DNA from 4 places in the Priestia sp. USM5 genome. Region 4 is predicted to be linked to each of the others. Evidence: riboswitches for the same ligand, from Rfam matches in the RefSeq annotation. Region 4 holds a riboswitch; each other region holds the start of a gene.
What was found. Region 4 has a riboswitch for cyclic di-AMP ahead of ACWATA_RS05100 (potassium channel family protein). Riboswitches for the same ligand answer to the same signal wherever they lie in the genome.

Region 1 (4,831 bases), 130 kb from region 4:
CAATCAGTACTCCTCCAAGTCCAACTCCCCCCGCTCGAATCCGTTCAGCAAGCGTTCCTTGAGGAGAAAACTCAACTTTCAGCTTTTCTTCTGTCATCAGCGTTCCAGCCACGGGATTCGATCCAATGTGAGAAGCGATCAGTTTTTGAATTCTTCCTTGACTTACTAATTTTCCCGCACCAATATGAGGAAAGCCTGAATCATTACATATCAGTGTGAAATTTGATTTTTCGCTTTCAATAAGGCCGTCAATGAGAGAAGGCGGACTGCCTACGCCTCCAAACCCTCCTATCATCAGCGTAGCAGCATGATCCACGTATTCAATTGCTTGTTCCACAGTTGTAATCTTTTGAAATGAGTTTTCGACCTTTGTCACTTATTTCACCTCATTTCCCTGTTTTTCATTTTGTACTTCATACAATGTTTTCGAAAGCAACACGACCGCTTCATCAAGTTGGCGATGAGTAATCGTAAATGGCGGCGCAATAATAATACCGTCTCCTTCTACTCCATCTGTTCCTGCTTGTGAAGGATAAAGGAGAAGACCATTTTTATGGGCTTTACTTATTACGCGCGCCGTCATATTTTCGGAGGATGAAAAAGGCTCCTTCGTTTGTGGATTTTGTACAAGCTCAAGACCAACTAGTAAGCCTTTGCCACGAATATCACCAATGATAGGGTAAAGAAGTTGAAGCTCCTTCAATTTTTTTACTAAATAGGCTCCTTTCAGCGCTACTTGTTGAACAAGATCGTTCTTTTCAATATAGGCTAAGACAGCTAGCCCTACAGCCGCTGACAGCGGATTAGCGCTTAGCGTATGGCCGCTCATAATTAATTTGGATCCGTTCATGATAGGTTCAATCGTTTTGCTGCTAGCTAACGTAACGGCTATCGGTGTATATCCTGCTCCCACTCCTTTTCCAAGCGTCATGATGTCTGGTTTAGCTCCCCAGTGCTCATATGCAAACATCACGCCTGTACGCCCAACTCCAGTCATGACTTCATCGGCTATCCATAACACATCATATTTATCACAAATTTCTCTTATCACTTCATAATAACCGGGTGGAGGTGTAAGAGCTGCTCCGGCAGCTCCTACAATGGGCTCTGTAATAAAAGCAGCAATATGTTCAGGGCCGGTTCGTTTGATAACTGTTTCCAATTCGTGTGCACAAGCAAGATTACAGGATGGATAGGTTTGATGAAACGGACATCGATAGCAATAAGGAGGTGAAACCGAAGGATAATCTTCAAGCAAAGACGAGAAACGTTTTCGTCTTCCAACGTGCCCTGACATAGACAGCGCTCCTATTGTAATACCGTGATAGCTCATCCAGCGTGACAAAACCTTTGTTTTGGTTGGCTTTCCTTGCTCTTGAAAATGCTGAATGGCTGTTTTCATAGCCGTTTCAGTCGCTTCTGTCCCGCTGTTAACAAAAAAGCTCCACTGGAAATGATTGCTGCTTAATTCACATAGTTTCTTAGCTAAGGCTTCCGTCGGATCGCTTGTAAACTGCGACCGATATACAAACGCAACTTTCTGTGCCTGATCCGTCATCGCATCAATAATTTCTTTTACGCCGTGTCCGATACTTGCTGTAACTGCCCCTGACGAAGCATCTATGTACTTTTTTCCATCTTGGTCGTACAAATAAATTCCTTTTCCATATGAAATAACTGGGTAGTCGTCGTCGAGCAGCGGCTTTATCACATGGGTCTTATTCATTTCCGCACTCTCCTTTCAAACACATACTCTTATTAAACTGTATGCTGAAAAGAAGAGTTTCTTGCCAATAAAAAAAGCCCTAGCATATAGCTAGAGCTTTTACATTTATTAAGCCGATTGCGTTACAGATTTATCGATACGCTTTGCTTCTGACTCAGCCACAATAACGGCACACGCAGCGTCTCCCGTAATATTTACAGATGTACGAAGCATATCAAGCAAGCGATCAATCCCGATAATCAATCCGATACCTGCTACAGGCAGGCCAACCGAACTCAATACCATCGCTAGCATAATGAGACCAACTCCCGGCACGCCTGCTGTACCAATACTAGCAAGCACCGCTGTTAATACAACCGTCACAAGAGCACCCAGCGACAGGTCAACGCCGTATACTTGCGCAATAAAAATAGTCGCGACACCTTGCATAATTGCTGTTCCATCCATGTTAATGGTAGCACCTAACGGCTGAACAAAACTGCTGATGGACTCCGGGACACGAAGATTTTTTTGAGCCACATTCATTGAAATCGGAAGCGTTGCACTACTGCTTGATGTACTGAATCCAACTGTCATCGCAGGAGCAAAACCTTTAAAAAATTCAATAGGGTTACGTCTGGCCATAAGAGCGACTGACCCCCCATATGTTACAATCGAATGGATGAACAGTGCGAGCACGACTACAATCATGTAAAGCCCCATCGCTTTAATTGCCTGCCAGCCTTGACTTCCAACCGCTGTTGCAAGAAGCCCAAATGTTCCGTAAGGAGCAAACTTCATCACTAGATTTACAAGGTACATCATCAATTCATTGCCTTGCTCGAGTAAATTATAAAGCCCTTTGGTTTTACTTCCAAGCATCGTAATACCAAAACCGATAAAGATAGAGAAAACGATAAGTTGAAGCATATTCCCTTCAGCCATCGCTTGGATTGGATTGACTGGAATCATATTTAAGAATGTCTCTCCAACCGGTGGTGCTTTTTCAGCTTTAAAAGAAGCGTTTTGTGTATCAAAAGATCCAAATGTTCCTGGTTTAATAACAAACGCTAATAATAAACCAATTACAATAGCAACGGTTGTTGTCACTAGGAAGTACGAAACTGTTTTTGCCCCGATTCTTCCCAGTTTTTTAGGATCTCCTAAACCTGCTACGCCTAACGTGATAGAGAAAAACACAATTGGTACAACAAGCATTTTAATTAAGCTTAAGAAAATTTGCCCAAGCGGCGTAAACAAGTACTTGTCCAGCGGAGCAAAAGCACTTGGAGCAAAAGCATTAATCAACACTCCTACAACAGCACCAGCAATTAGCGCGATAATGATCTTTGTCGATAGCTTCATAGATTTACCTCCCATAAATAAATTATATTAGAATGATTCTAACTACTATACTTATTTTACCATGCATTGAGGGTGATAACACTCAAAATATACAATATATTAAAAATTTTCAGATTAATAGTTTAGGAATATTTTTAGCTATACAAAAAACCATGAGAATATCATGGTTTCATAGACCTGTTATTCCCTCACTGAATGCTTACGGAGTTAGCTGTCGGATTCGGGTACGTGAGTTACCCTACTTGATTCATTCAAGATTCACCCCAAGTACATTACGCACAAATATGGGTCCTCCGTTCTCTTATAAAACAAAAGAGTTTAAGCAAATAATTTTCTTTAATATTTTTGCATGATAATAATTGTTACTTTAATTAAAATTCATTTTATGTATTCCTGTCAAGTTTTTATTCAAAAACAATGCATGATTTTATCGTAAAAAGTTGAGAATTGTTATATTTTAAAATATTTACACCATATTTCAATGAACCAAAAACACCTATTTAACAAGACTTACAATCTAATGGATAAAAAATTAATTCAAAAAATAGTTTATAAAGTGAACTTTCTTCTCATTAATATCATTCATAAATATGTATAATTATTCTAATATCCATGTACTTTACTGCTTCCATAAATATTTTACTTATCAAAAAAATAACTCTTTCCAACTGTTGATTTTATCCTTGTACTGCTTGATATACACTCCCTAAAATTTCACTGACTTTATTGATGCGAAGAAATCGACATTATCAATTCCCCTTATTCTACTTAATTCTGCTCAAGATAGAAGTATAGATTTCCTACTATCTTTTAAAAAAGGAGCGGGTAATTATCATATAAAACTATCGGAGTTGGAGCGGTACAAGTTCTTTACTTTTTACTTATTCCCTCTCGTTATTTAACCCATAAAAAAAAGAGGCCGTGACGGCCTCTTTTTTTATACAGTAACAGGTTCAGAACTTGCTTTACGATTCTTTAATTTTTCAACAATGTCACGCGCTACCCACACACCACACGCACTTGCCTGCGCGAGTCCTCGCGTAATACCAGCTCCGTCTCCTCCCACGTATAAACCGGAAATTTCAGTTTCAAACTTATCGTTTAACTTCGGACGGGCGGAGTAAAATTTCGCTTCCACACCGTAAAACAGCGTATGTTCAGATGCTAACCCAGGCGTTACATGATCCAGTGCTTCTGTCATTTCAATTAAGCTTTTCATTGTATTGTATGGAAGCACTAAACCCAAATCACCAGGGACAGCTTCTTTTAACGTTGGTTCTAAAAAGCCTTCTTTAATTCGATTCGCTGTTGAACGGCGCCCCTTTAAAATATCTCCATACTTTTGAACAACTAAGCCTCCGTTTGACAGCATATTAGCTAATCTTGATACTTCGTGCGCATATTCGTTCGGCTGATCAAATGGATCCGAAAATTTATGAGAAACAAGCAGCGCAAAGTTCGTATTTTGACTTCCAAGCTTCGGATCTTTGTATGCGTGTCCATTTGCTAACATAATCCCTGAATGATTCTCTACTACCACATGCCCTGAAGGATTGCTGCAGAACGTTCTGACTCTTGTACCTACAGACGTATTATAAATAAATTTCCCTTCGTACAAGTGCTTGTTGATTTCTTCCATAACAACGTTAGATGTTTCTACTCGAACACCGATGTCTACTTGATTGTTAATCATTTTCAAACGGCGTTTTTTTAATAAGTCGCTCATCCACTTCGAGCCGTCTCGACCTGGTGAAACCACGA
Region 2 (4,831 bases), 3.2 Mb from region 4:
AACTAAGCAGCGCGGTATACGGAACATCTAATAGCCAAAGCCCTACATAAGCCATTACAAACGTCATGACACTTAAAATAATTTGTGCCTTAATAAAACCAACCCCCGCTTGGATAAGCTGAGTGATGACAACTTGTAGCTTATATTTCGTTTCTTCTGTTAAAAATGACTTAATTTTATTTTTAATAGCAGGCAGCTCAAGGCTGATAAATACAAGCGCTACTAAATAAATAAGAAACTCTAGTAGAAACCCAGGAACAGTAGCAGCAAAGCTAATGATGATTTCCACGGTACTTTTTAATAGAGAATCTAATGAATTTACGGTTTTTTCAAGCGTGCGCTCGATAGAAGAAATCACTTCTGTAGGAAGAGCGTTTGAATAGTATTTCCACTTGATAATAGTTGGATAAATCGCGGTTTCATAGATTTCTTTTACAAATGAAGGCGCTATCTTTGAAAGAGCAACCACTTGCGTAACGATTGTCCGAACAATAAAAAATCCAATAAGTATGAGCGAAACAACATATAAAATGAAGGTCATAAGCACTGCGTAGACTCTCTTCATTTTAAAAGATTGATGCAATTTTTGAACAATACCCTCAAGCGCTAATGCTGTTAATAAAGCAAACACAATCGGTAAACTGTAAGGGATTAACAAACATACGATTACTATCGAGGCGATGACCCATATTCGCTTTTTCCACATACTCTACTATCCCCCAACTAGCTAAGCTATCTCTATATTTATTGATAAAGAAAGGAACCAGTGACTGCTTTTATGTAAGAATAAAATTTGGATATATTTATACCTGATGTTACATATTATAGGGTCAATTTCCATAATAATAAAGGAATTATTATGAAAAAAGCTACTTATTCTAATTTTTTGAATAGAATAAGTAGCTTTTTAATTTATAAATTAGCCGGCTCTCATGACCTCTGTACCTTTTTTAGGGTCAAATTTGCCTTCAGATTTAGACATCACAATTGCTGCTAGTGTGTTTCCTACTAAGTTAACAACCGTACGTGCCATATCCATGATTCTGTCTACTCCCGCAATGAAGGCTAATCCTTCTGCCGGAACGCCGATTGTTCCAAGAGTAGCCAGTAATACAACAAATGATGTTCCTGGCACCGCAGCCATTCCTTTAGATGTAACCATCAATACCAGAATGAGCGTCAGCTGTTGAACGATCGTTAAATCAATACCATACACCTGCGCTAAGAATAACGCTGCAATCGCTTGATAGAGAACAGAACCATCTAGGTTAAATGTATAACCAATTGGTACAACGAACGATACGATAGCTTTTGGACAGCCCATCTTTTCAAGTTTTTCCATAATTCGCGGAAGAACTGTCTCAGAACTAGATGTACTGTATGCTAACAACAGTTCATCTTTCATATAGCGGAATAAGTGGAAAATGTTAATTCCTGCCCATTTCGCAATTCCTCCTAATACAACAAGTAGGAAGAAAATTAACGCTAAGTAAACTAAGATAACAAGCTTTCCTAATGAAAGGAGTGACTCTAAACCGAATTTCGAAACTGTTACACCAATTAAAGCAAATACTCCAATCGGAGCCACTTTCATTACTAGGTTTACCACGTGAAACATTGCGTGAGAAACGCCGTCAAAGAATTGAACAACAGGCTTTCCTCTTTCTCCAATTGCCGCTACTCCAAGTGCGAACAATACTGTAAAGAAGATAATTGCTAGCATGTCCCCTTCAACAATTGACTGGAAAAAGTTTGTCGGAACAATGTGTAAGAACGTTTCAGCCACTGACTTTCCTTCTTGCTGTTCGGATGTTTCAACGTATTGTGAAATATCACTCTTCTGTGCTGAATGAATGTCTACACCTTGTCCAGGGTGAAAAATATTAGCAATCAATACACCGATTACAATTGCGAAAGTTGTAATAATTTCAAAATAGAGAATGGTTTTAACGCCAAGCTTTCCGACCTGTTTACCGCTACCTGCTCCTGCAACTCCAACGACTAAACTTGAGATAACAATTGGAATAACAATCATCTTAATCAATCTTAAGAACAAGTCTCCCAGCGGCTGCAGGTATGTTACTACACGCGGATCGTTAAACCAAATTACTCCTACAAGAACACCGAGGATTAAACCGGTAAAAATCTGCGTAGCCAAACCAAAACGAATTTTTTTCATAGATGTACCTCCCCAAAGATGTATGACATTTGTATATACTTTTCTGAAAAAACAAAAAAAGACTATTCTTAAGAAAGAACAGCCTTTTACTTACGCTATTTTGGGCTCTTTCTCTCAATAAAGCAAACGAGGTTAACTGTCGGATTCGGAATTGAGAGTTTCCTACCTTTTGTAAGGATTCACCCCAAGGCAGCTTTACTGCCGATAATGATTCCCCCGCTCTATACGATTAAGCTTATTATTCAATTTTTATAAAATTAAAACGATCTATACGTTGTCATACGTTTTTTACAGTCAATAAAACTAAACAGAAGTCTTACTTTTACTTAACTTTATACTGCACAAATATTAATTTACTATTTTTCGACACGTTTTGTCAATACCCATGTTTATAAAACGCTTTCAAAAGACAATAATATATATTTATGCAAAAAAGCTATTGCAATGTTGCAATAGCTTTTTCTTGCTTTTTAAGTCTTTATCAGAAGTTTAAATGGCTATAAAATACGCTTATTTATTTTATAAAAATACAAAATATAGAATAGCCGCTAAGACAATTCGATAAATGGCAAACGGAACTAATTTAATGCGGTTGATTAATTTTAAGAAAAAGCGAATCGATATAAGCGCAAAAATAAAGGCGCTGATAAAACCAGCAATAAAAAACGGTAGTGCATCTGATGTGAAATACTGCCAGTTTTTAACCAATGAAAGTCCACTTGCTCCTGCCATAATTGGCACTGCCATAATAAATGTAAAATCTGCGGCTGCCTTATGGCTCATTCCAAGAAGAACCCCTCCTGAAATCGTTGAGCCTGAACGAGAAAAACCTGGCCAAAGAGCAATACATTGAAACAGTCCTATACCTAGTGCTTGTCCATAAGACATTTGGTCCACCGTCTCTACACGCGGACGTTTAGGTCCAAACAAATCTGCTAGAATCATTAATACAGCTCCGACCACTAAGCCAATTAGCACCGTATTTAAAGAAAACAAATGTTCATCAATGTAATCATCAAACAAAAGTCCTAACACTCCTGCGGGTAACAAACCAACAATTACTTGCATTAAATTTAAGCGATTTGTCGGTCCAATTGCAGCAGCTGGTTTTTTTCCCAATCCTAATAAATTAATAAAACGATCTTTAAAAATAACAACTACTGCTAAGATCGAGCCTAGCTGAATAACAATCTTAAATGTATTAGCTACTGGAGATGAAAATAATTCTTTTGAATTTAACCACAGGTCATCCACAATAATCATATGCCCAGTTGACGAAACGGGAGCAAACTCTGTTAAACCTTCTACAATCCCTAAAATGATTGCTACAATAATTTCCCACATAAAGCTATGTACCTTGCCTTTCTTTCAAATTAATAAGCTTATCGCTTCGTTTTACATGCTCAACTATTTTCCTATTTTGACACTTGCTTTTTTATCATAATTGTTAAAACTATGAAATACAATGTGTATTTGCAAAAAGATAAGAATCTTTAATAATTTGTAATAAAAAGCTTACATGCTACAACCAAAAAACACGATATCAGCTTTTATTTATTTTAAAAAGCAGTCACTATGTTCAGTATAAATTCTGGTCCCTTAGCTAAAAATGAATCATCTAGACTATTTTTCTTTAGTGTGAAAAAATGACTAAATTATTATGTTTTTTCCATCCCCCTTTACTGTCATCTATCATTTTATTCCAATAGGGCTGACTTATACGACATATCCCCTAAGTAATTTGAAACTTTTTTCTCTCTTTTCTCGTATATAGTAGTATCTTTTTTAGGAGGCTTTTTACTATGAATGGAAATGTACGTACAATGAAATGGGTCACTGCTGGGTATGAAGCCTTGCTGGGAATTCCTTTAATTGGCGCGGGGATTGTTATGGGCTTTAGCTATACTCCTCTTTTTATTGGATTTATTCTTCATGCTATCACACTCATTTTAGCTAATAGACGAGGGTTATCTGCTTATGGAAACATACTAGGACTTGTTACCTCACTGGTTGCTTGGATTCCATTTTTGGGATTTATCATGCATATTATTACAGCTATTGTGATTGCAATCGATGCTGCTAGACAACGCTAATTGTCTAGCTTTTTTTATTTAAGGGTTGATTTTTTACCGAATGATGGTAAACTTAAGCCGTAAATTGAATAATTTGAATGTTATTTCTACTAGGGGTGTCTGATAGCTCAGACTGAGAGAAGAGTGCAATAAAACTCTTTAACCCTTTGAACCTGATTTGGGTTATACCAGCGGAGGGAAGTAGTCTTGAAAAGAATAGTATAGTTTTATTCTTTTTTTGCCTATTCCATCGGGTTCTGTCTATCACAGAACCCGATTTTTTTTATGGTTCGGTATAGCTACACTTTATGCGAAACCGGAGGAATATGTAATGTCAAAACAAAATGTATCAGTTTCTATGAAAAAGCCTTTTCCAAACAGTCACAAAGTATATGTCCAAGGATCCAGACAAGACCTTAAAGTACCTATGCGTGAAATTCATCAGTCTCCTACTACAGGGTCTTTTGGTGAAGAAGAAAATAGTCCCGTACGTGTATACGACACGAGCGGTGTTTATACAGATCCCTCTTATGAAATTAATTTACAAAAAGGATTACCGGCTCTGCGCGAAAAGTGGATT
Region 3 (4,831 bases), 660 kb from region 4:
AAAACGATTCACCTTGCTCACACGTAATTTTAATTGTAATTTCATCGCTGACAACTCTTGTACCTCCCGTTACAGAGTTAAAATCCCCGCCTGCTTCTTTCATAACAGGTGCCGATTCCCCCGTAATGGCCGATTCATCAACGGACGCCAGTCCTTTAATAATTTCTCCATCTCCAGGAATCATTTCGCCTTGTGAAACGACGACGATGTCTCCTTTTTTTAGTTGCGATGCCGGAACTTGTATCATTTGCCCGTTTTGAAGCTGATTAGCTGTAATATCGCCTTTCGATTTCTTTAATGAGTTTGCCTGTGCTTTTCCTCGTCCTTCTGCTAATGCTTCTGCAAAATTAGCAAAAACAATGGTGAAAAATAACACGAGAGATACGGCAACATTAAATCCTGTGCTTACTGTACTTTCTCCGAAAAGGTCCGGAACAACGGCTAAAAAAAGCGTAATTATAAACCCGATTTCTACTACGAACATGATAGGGTTTTTTATCATCGTTCTTGGGCTGAGCTTGATAAACGCCTGCTTTACTGATTGAATAAAAATCGATGAAGCTTGTTTATCTACAGAACCTTGAATATGACTGTTGCGATCCAATTCAATATTATTTGCAAAATTCCGTTTATTCATTATGATCCTCCGCTTTCTTGATTACAGTGTTAAATACTCAGCAACCGGCCCAAGCACAAGCACTGGGAAAAACGTAAGTGCTCCTACAATAACGGTAGTTCCAATTAAAATGCCGCTAAATAAAGACGTATCCGTTTTAAATGTTCCAGGTGTTTCGGGAACAAGCTGCTTAGATGCTAGTGAGCTCGATACCGCCAGCATTGTAATTAGTCCGAAGTAGCGTCCAATATACATAACAATTCCCGTAGAAATGTTCCAAAACGGCGTTGCGTCACCGAGTCCTTCAAAACCGGACCCATTGTTTGCTGCTGACGACGTAAATTCGTACAGTGCCTGACTTAAGCCGTGAAAGCCAGGGTTTGATATACCTTCCATTCCTAAATGAGTGGTAAGTGCTACGGCTGTTCCTCCTAAAATTAGCAGCGGCTGCAGAATAAGCGTCACGGCGATTAGCTTCATTTCTTTTCCTTCAATTTTTTTACCTACGTATTCTGGTGTTCTTCCAACCATTAAACCTGATAAAAATACGGCAATGATGACGTACATCATAACATTCATAAATCCTGCTCCGACACCGCCAAATACGGTATTTAACATCATATTTCCAAGCGTTAATAACCCGGTAAGAGGCGTCAGGGTATCGTGCATGGTGTTGACTGCACCTGTTTCACTTGCTGTCGTCACGATGGCGTAAAGCGTCGACATGCCGACACCAAAACGGACTTCTTTCCCTTCCATATAACCGCTCGCTTCATTTAGATGAAAAGCACCAAGTCTTGGATTGCCTCCCCACTCTGTTACAAACGCTGTGCTTAAAATAACGATAAACAGCATACTCATCGCTACAAACAAGATGCGGCCTTGTTTACGCTGTCCAATCATTTTTCCGTACGTAAAAGGAAGGGCTGTTGGCAATAACAGCATAAGGACGATTTGTAATACATTGCTCCACGCATTAGGATTTTCAAATGGATGAGCTGAATTGACACCAAAAAATCCCCCTCCGTTGTTGCCTAGCTCTTTGATTGAAAGAAAAGAAGCAACTGGTCCCCTTGCTATTTGCTGTGTTGCCCCTTCTATTGTATGGGCAGTCACCGTTCCGCTTAACGTTTGAGGGACACCTAAAAACATAAATAAAATGCCTGTTATAAAAGCGATAGGAAGTAAAATACGCGTAATTGATTTTACAAAGTCAACAAAAAAGTTTCCCATTTCCTTCCCTGCTAGCCCGCGAATAAAAGCGATTGCTACTGCAAGTGCCGTTGCTGGTGCTGCAAACATCATAAATACAACGGCTGCCATCTGCGAGAAATAGGACAAACCTGATTCGCCGCTGTAGTGCTGCAAGTTCGTATTTGTCATAAAACTAATGGCCGTGTTAAAAGCGAGTGCCGGATCCATTCCTTTGATGTGGCTTGGGTTAAGCGGCAGTACCCCCTGAAACCGGAAGATAAGGTACACCACAAAAATCATAAACGTATTCGCCAAAACAAGAGCAAATGCATATTGCTTCCACGTCTGATTAAGCCCTTTAATTCCTGCTGCTTTAAACATCACCGTTTCTATCTTTCCTATCAAGCTAGTGTTTTTATCGTTTGAAAACACATTCGCTATATAAATACCTACGGGCTTTGCAATAAGCGCTACAAAAACAAGCAGCAGCGCAACTGATAGTAGAAAAATCCCCACTTTTTATTCCTCCGCTTATTAAAATTGTTCTGGATTTAACAGTACATACACTAAATAAATTAAAACGAGAACTGAAATACCTAACAAAATGAACGACACGTTCACTTCTCCTCTCTTTCATCTACTACATGAGACGACCAGCAAATAATTCCGTACATAGCAGCTGTTAATATGGCAAGTGTTCCAAGCATGATTATATCCACGTTGCTCCCTCCTGACTTTTTCCTAACAAAAATGATAGCTTCTAAGCTTAGTAACTATTGCTTTACATAAACCATCACGTCCAAGAAAGCTAAAGGTGAGACGTGATGCTATTTTTTTCCACTAAAAAACCGCAGAAGAGAGTTCTCTTCCGCGGTTTAATGCACGACAAATAAGCCGTGATTGACACGAATTTTTTACTCCCAAAACGCTTACGGAGTTAGCTGTCGGATTCGGGTTATGGAAGTAACCCTACTCAGTTAAGAGATTCACCCCTAGTACATACGTACAAAATATTGGGTCCCCCGCTCATAATTGATTAAGCGTATATTTGTTATTTAATTTTTAGACTTAATAATAGTTTTTACTGCTGCGTTTAAAACTTTGATTAGCTAACGTAGACAAATAGCGGTTTGCTAGATCAAAAGATTGCTGATCGCACATGGCCCGATATTCAATCATTTGAATCATTTGCTTAGATAAATGCATCCTGACGCTCCTTTCACCTATATTTTGAAAGGAGCGTACTATCCGCTGTTATAGAAAACGACCACGATTACACCATCCTCTCTCTTAACGCTTACGAAGTTAGCTGACGGGTTCGGGTCAAGAAAGTAACCCTACTCAATTAAGAGATTCACCCCTGATAATTGGGTCCTCCGCTCTTTCCTTCTCTTTCAGAAAAGACTCAGCGTTTCACAGTGGAACGTTTCATGAGAGTAATCTTACTCCTGTTAAAATTTACTGTCAACAACATTTTTTGAAATTTTAAAAGCTTTATTTTTCTATGTTTATTCATTATTTTAAAATAATAGATTTTAAAAAAAAACGAACCACTAATCAAATACCTTGATCAATGGTTCGTTTTTCACTTCGGCTAACATACGTCTGTTTCAGTCTCTTTTTTAGCTCATTTTCTCAATTTCATTTACAAGAATTGAAATGGCATCCGTTTTTGTTGCTTCACGCATTGTACGCTTCATCGTACTTGCTTGCTGCTGAAGCTCATTTACTTCACGCAAAAACAGTTCTTTTGTTAACTGTTCTTCTTCTACAACCATACAGTAGCCTTTTTTCTTAAAAGATTGTGCATTTAAAATTTGATCTCCGCGACTCTGTGCTTTTGATAAAGGAATAATCATCATCGGTTTATGAAGAGCTAAAAACTCAAAAATGGCATTGGATCCACCGCGTGTAATCACATAATCAGTTGCCGCTAGAACATCAGGAAGCTGTTCGTTTACGTATTCTAACTGACGGTAGCCTGACTCTTTTTCAAGGCTTGTATCAATATTGCCTTTTCCGCAAAGGTGTACAATTTGGAATTTCTTTTGCAGTTCAGGCAAAGACTCTCGAACGATTTCATTAATACGGCGTGCTCCTAAACTTCCGCCCATAATCGTTAAAATGGGGCGCTTATCATAAAAGCGTAGCCAGCTTTCCCCGTTCGCTGCGCTTCCGCTAAATAGCTCTTTTCGAATAGGTGAACCAACAACCTGCACTTTTTCTTTTGGAAAGTAGTTTGCGGCTTCATCAAAAGAAGTAAAAATTTTAGTGGCAAATTTCTGCGCAATTTTATTTGCCAGTCCCGGTGTTAAATCACTTTCATGAATGAACACGGGAATGTTTAAAGATTTAGCAGCCATTACCACAGGAACTGTGACGAAACCGCCTTTTGAAAAAACAAGAGAAGGCTTTAGTTTTTTCAGCACGCGACGTGCATCGCCAACCCCTTTTGCTACTCGAAATACATCTTTTACATTTTCCATATCTACGTATCGACGCAGCTTCCCGCTTGAAATCGCATGATATGGAACGTTTAATTTTGTAATTAATTCTTTCTCAATACCATTGTGAGAACCGACATAATGGATATCCCATTTTTCACTGTCTAATTCTTTCATGATGGCAATGTTTGGCGTTACGTGCCCCGCTGTTCCGCCTCCGGTAAAAACGATAACTTGCTTACTCATTTTTTCTTCCTCTCTTTGCATCACTTAATCGATCTGTTTTGACATCAATTTTTATCTAATCTTTTTATCATGCGATCTGACATGTAAAACGATGGTTTTATTATAGCATTTTTCTTTTTACATATGTATGATAAGGCGTATAAAAGCATGCTATACTTTTCATAAGGAGTGATGATAATGAACAAATCTGTACCTGCAGTAAAAGGTGACACAGTGGATTCCGAAACGCGCTGTACGCACTATCATACGGATAAAGATATTATCGCAATAAAATTTTATTGCTGTTATACATATTATCCATGCTATCAATGTCATAACGCACATGCGGATC
Region 4 (4,831 bases):
CGCACCTACAATAACAAGTAAAACAAATAACACAACGATTAACGCAAAATTTTGTTTTCCCACGTACCATCCCTCACTTCCTGTTATCTGCTTTTAGTGTATGCAACAGCTTGGCAAAATGTTTAGGACAGGGGTGCGGATTTTTCCAATGAGAAAAACCTTCAAATTTCGCCAAAAAAAGTGAATCATATTTTTGTTTCTTTCGTTATATATAGTAAGAGATTTTTTTACTATAAAAAAGGAGGGGCTTTAATGCGCCGACATTCCAAATTGCCCATTGTTCTTGTTTTTGCCTTCTTTTTATTCATCGCAACTGTTTTGTGCGTAACCTCTTATATGTCTTGAACGTATAAATAATATAAAAAAATCGCCTCATCGAAGGCGATTTTTCTATCCTAGCATTATATCTTCGTTTGGATAGCGAACGGCTTCACGCTTTTGCTTAGATAATGAAAACGCAAGGGTTAATGGCCCCACTTTTCCTAAAAACATGATAAAGATAATAATCACGCGTCCAAAGTATGAAAGCTCAGGAGTTGCTCCCATCGATAACCCCACTGTTCCAAACGCAGAAACCACTTCAAACATAATTTTTATAAACGGCAGGTTTTCTGAGATATTTAATAGAAAAATGGCCCCAAACACAAACATAATCGAAATCATCGTAATGGCTAGTGCCTTAAACACATGAAGAGGAAGAAGCCGTCTCTTTAACAGCACAATATCTTCCCTGCTTCGTAAAAATGCCCATACAGAAAAGACAATCACCACAAACGTTGTTAGTTTAATACCTCCTCCTGTTGACGCACTCCCTGCACCTATGAACATTAACATAACCATTAAAAATATGGTGGAATCATGTAGACTTCCTATATCGATACTATTAAAACCTGCTGTGCGTGTTGTTACCGCTTGAAAATAAGACGCCCACACTTTGTCTCCTAATGACAAACTTCCAAGTGTATGTGAATTGCCGTACTCTAAGAAAAAAATAAAAAGCATGGCAATCACGTTAATGGCAAACGTGCTGATAATCATAATTTTTGAATGCAGCGTTAGTTTTTTATACGATTTTTTTACCCACATATCAGCAAGAACGGTAAATCCTAACCCACCAATAATAAACAAAAAGGAAATCGTTATGTTAATAACGGGATCTCCTACATACTGAACTAAGCTGTCAGATAATAGTCCGAACCCTGCGTTATTAAAAGCTGAAATTGAATGAAACAAGCTAAAGAATAGCCCCTTAGACCATCCGAATTCCGGAACCCAGCGTATCGCTAAAAAGATAAGTGCAACAAACTCAATTAAAAATGAAAAGATAAACAGCCTTTTAACTAGCAGGACAACTCCGCCGACGCTCGTTTGATTTAATGCCTGCTGAACGAGCATACGCTCTTTAAATCCAATTTTTTTACCTAGCATCATAAAAATTAGCACGGCAAATGACATAATGCCAAGACCGCCTATTTGAATTAACAGCATAATAATCGTTTGACCGATGACGGTAAAACGCGTACCTGTATCTACGACGGCTAAGCCGGTCACTGTCATAGCGGAAGTAGATGTAAAAAGGGCGTCTACCCACCGGATTGGCTCAGTAGTAGAAAAAGGCATCATTAATAAAAGAGCACCAATAATAATTCCTCCGCCAAAAATGGAGACAAGCAGCTGCGGCGGCGTAAGCCTAACAATTTTTTTTTTCATAAGTTAAACTCCTTCTTCTTCAAAACGGTTTAAATCGCGATTATGTCCGATAACAATCAGCATATCTCCTTGTTCAATTATTTCATGCGCGGTAGGCGAAATCACCATTTCCCCGTCTTTTCGCTGAAAGCCGATAATATTGCAGCCGTACTTGGCACGAATGTTCAAATCAAACAGCGTTTTATTATGAAGCTTTTTAGAAGCGACAATTTCGACAATACTATAATCCTTTGACAGTTCAATGTAATCAATGATCTTTTCTGACACCACGTGATGAGCAATCCGCTTCGCAATATCGCGCTCAGGATGAATGACTTTGTCCGCTCCTATTTTCTCCAGCACTTTTTGATGATACATATTCACCGCTTTTACCCATACTTGCTTAACGCCCATATCTTTTAAAAGCATCGTTGCAAGCACGCTTGCTTCAATATCGTCTCCAAACGAAATAAGAGCATGATCAACGTTACGAATGCCTAGCCCTTTTAAGCTAGCTTCATCAATTGCGTTCGCTTGCACGACATATGTAGCTGAGTTGCTATATTTCTTTACTACCTCCTGATTGCGGTCAATAGCGAGCACATCCACATCCAAATTAGCAAACTCTTCAACCAAACTGCCTCCAAAACGACCTAATCCCAATACAGCAAACTGTTTTTTCATAATGTATTTATTCCTTTCTTCAACTGCTGTGTGTTCTCTTAGCTTATACTTTTTCTAAAAAATTACATGTTTTTCTTAAAAAAAGCGCAAAAAAACACAGGAAGGCTCCTGTGTTTTTTCACACTCTTCCCCCTCAAAACGCTTGCGAAGTTAGCTGTCGGGTTCGGGTTTTAAGAGTAACCCTACCTTTTTAAGGATTCACCCCGGAGCACAATATGTGCGTAAATAATGGGTCCTCCGCTCCGTAATGGATTAAGCGATTTTTATTCAAATGTCTATGATCTATTTTTTAGAATAATCGATTCGATTCATGATACGTTTCACTTCACGAAAGCTATCTTACTCCTGTGGATTTTGTCTGTCAAGATATTTTTAGGGAAGACATCACTTGCGCTGCAAACTGCAAAAATCATATAAATCTAAACTGACAATCAGTTTGTGAAATTGATCAAACAAATTAATAACGGCCAAAAGCTCTAATAGCTGCGTATCACTGTAAAATTTCTTTAATTGATCCATATCAGCATCCGTCAAATCCCTTGGACGCACTCGGTATACATCTATAAATCGAAACAGCAGTCGATCTTTTTCTTCCAGCTCTTTTTCTCTTAACACTTTTTGATTAAGCGTCTTATCGCCTACATATGACATGCTCATACACGTCTCACAGCCGTTAACACCTGCTAGATAAAGCCTGATTTTTTCCTTAGTCTCTCTTTTTACTATATCACTGTTCCAAAGCTTGTCGTATAGCTCATCATACAACCTTTTTACATCTGGAATTAAATTCAGTGCTTTTTCAAAATTTGTTCCCTCTTCGTTTGTTAACAAAACTCTTGCCATTTTTTACTCACTCCTTTTTAATTATTATAGTAAGAAAAATGGAGATTTCAGATAACAAATAAAACATATTATATGCTGTTACTAATCAAATGAAACATTAATATGAAAGAAGGTTTTCAATTGAAAATTGATGAAATTGATTTATCGATTTTGCAGGCACTGCAGCAAAACAGCCGTCTTTCCTTAAGAGAGCTAGGAAAACAAATTAACCTGTCTCCTCCTTCAGTGGCAGAGCGAGTAAGACAGCTAGAGAGCTTTGGTATTATAAAAAGATATACAATCGATATTGATTATGAAAAGCTGCAGTTGCCCGTCTCGTGTTTTATTGAAGTAACCATGAAAAACGGAGAGCACGAGCGTTTTAAAAGATTTATTTCTCAGTATCCCTATGCTTTATTCTGTGAACGCATCGCCGGACAGGCTTGCTTCATTACAAAGCTTCAGCTTCCTCACCTGCACGTACTCGAGCAATTTATTAACGAAATTACACCTTATGCCAAAACGATTTCACACATCGCCCTTTCTCACGTGGAGATGTCTTCTGCATTATTGAGTCATTTAAAAGATGAAAAGTGATTGAAACATACGTTCACCGTACTAACAAAAAGATCCGAACGATTCATCGTTCGGATCTTCTTTCCACTAAACTACTTCTGTCCTAGCCTCTTTTATTCGTCCAAAAGCATAAAAAATAACCCTCCAAAGCTGGAGGGTATAAATTTTCCGAATAATGAAAGTTTTACAACTTCATTCTATCAGGTACCGACATTTCTGTCTACTTAAAAATGTAAAAGAGCTCTCTATTAATAGAAAGCTCTTTTACCTGCTTGTTTTTTGAAAACAATCAATCTATATAAAAGGGAACTACCTAAGGTTGAAAGTCACGTGAAACCTTGGCAGTTGATCCTGGATATACCGGTTGATATGATTCAAAACAAGTTCTTTCATCATTTCTTCTTTGACTTCTGATTCCGTTTTTTTATCTTTTTGTTTTAAAATAAGAATATAATAGACTTTACCCATTTTAATGGGCTTACTACACTCTCCGATGTGCTGTTTTTTTAAAACATCTATAAAAGAGGGAGATAGATTCGAAAGCTTTAGATTATCATCATTCTCTATTTTGCTGATGGTCTGGACATCAGCATATTTTTTTTGAACGTCTTGAAGCGATGTTCCTTTTTGCAGCTCAGCCGCAACGGTCTCGGCATCATGTAAAGTTGTAAAAGTTAGCTGCGAAAAAGATACGCGCGTTACATCATTCTCAATACGTGTATAGTAAGCGTCTAGTTCATCAGACGTAATTTGTTTACGGAAATATTCTTCTAATTTAAACTGATTTATTAGCTGTTTAGTTACATCGCTAGAACGAATGTGCAAGACTTCATAGCCTTGTTTTCTTGTATCTTCGTCATATGAACGTTTGATTTGTTTCCACATATCCTCGACTTTTTTCTGTACCCTGTCACTTGTCTTTAGATGCGAAATTAAGATTTTTTGCATGACAAGCTGCCGCAACAACTCTTTGCGGTAGCTTGTATCATTTAGCGGAGCATCGGGATTTAAGAACCCTTCAACGGCTAAAAAACGATTGAATTCTGCTCCTGTCACCTTT

Region 1: it holds a riboswitch for cyclic di-AMP, as region 4 does, so the genes downstream of both, ACWATA_RS04405 (dicarboxylate/amino acid:cation symporter) here and ACWATA_RS05100 (potassium channel family protein) in region 4, are expected to answer to the same signal.
Region 2: it holds a riboswitch for cyclic di-AMP, as region 4 does, so the genes downstream of both, gltT (glutamate/proton symporter GltT) here and ACWATA_RS05100 (potassium channel family protein) in region 4, are expected to answer to the same signal.
Region 3: it holds a riboswitch for cyclic di-AMP, as region 4 does, so the genes downstream of both, kdpF (K(+)-transporting ATPase subunit F) here and ACWATA_RS05100 (potassium channel family protein) in region 4, are expected to answer to the same signal.

Annotation. Positions count from the first base shown of each region.
Region 1 covers NZ_JBSGKN010000001.1:860,635-865,465, reverse strand. The annotation lists gene ACWATA_RS04415 (CoA transferase subunit A) at 1-376, opposite strand, end outside; gene ACWATA_RS04410 (aspartate aminotransferase family protein) at 377-1,726, opposite strand; gene ACWATA_RS04405 (dicarboxylate/amino acid:cation symporter) at 1,835-3,070, opposite strand; cyclic di-AMP (ydaO/yuaA leader) riboswitch at 3,251-3,405, opposite strand; gene ACWATA_RS04400 (NAD(P)/FAD-dependent oxidoreductase) at 4,008-4,831, opposite strand, start outside.
Region 2 covers NZ_JBSGKN010000001.1:4,207,355-4,212,185, forward strand. The annotation lists gene ytvI (sporulation integral membrane protein YtvI) at 1-706, opposite strand, end outside; gene gltT (glutamate/proton symporter GltT) at 920-2,179, opposite strand; cyclic di-AMP (ydaO/yuaA leader) riboswitch at 2,286-2,425, opposite strand; gene ACWATA_RS22120 (undecaprenyl-diphosphate phosphatase) at 2,699-3,523, opposite strand; gene ACWATA_RS22125 (hypothetical protein) at 3,982-4,272, shown strand; TPP riboswitch at 4,354-4,468, shown strand; gene thiC (phosphomethylpyrimidine synthase ThiC) at 4,583-4,831, shown strand, end outside.
Region 3 covers NZ_JBSGKN010000001.1:1,653,565-1,658,395, reverse strand. The annotation lists gene kdpB (potassium-transporting ATPase subunit KdpB) at 1-637, opposite strand, end outside; gene kdpA (potassium-transporting ATPase subunit KdpA) at 659-2,320, opposite strand; gene kdpF (K(+)-transporting ATPase subunit F) at 2,345-2,425, opposite strand; cyclic di-AMP (ydaO/yuaA leader) riboswitch at 2,723-2,863, opposite strand; gene ACWATA_RS09120 (hypothetical protein) at 2,879-3,016, opposite strand; cyclic di-AMP (ydaO/yuaA leader) riboswitch at 3,089-3,231, opposite strand; gene murG (undecaprenyldiphospho-muramoylpentapeptide beta-N-acetylglucosaminyltransferase) at 3,433-4,500, opposite strand; gene ACWATA_RS09110 (CHY zinc finger protein) at 4,678-4,831, shown strand, end outside.
Region 4 covers NZ_JBSGKN010000001.1:990,004-994,834, reverse strand. The annotation lists gene ACWATA_RS05110 (YjcZ family sporulation protein) at 1-63, opposite strand, end outside; gene ACWATA_RS05105 (TrkH family potassium uptake protein) at 391-1,710, opposite strand; gene ACWATA_RS05100 (potassium channel family protein) at 1,714-2,373, opposite strand; cyclic di-AMP (ydaO/yuaA leader) riboswitch at 2,498-2,642, opposite strand; gene ACWATA_RS05095 (carboxymuconolactone decarboxylase family protein) at 2,758-3,216, opposite strand; gene ACWATA_RS05090 (Lrp/AsnC family transcriptional regulator) at 3,337-3,792, shown strand; gene ACWATA_RS05085 (peptidyl-prolyl cis-trans isomerase) at 4,081-4,831, opposite strand, start outside.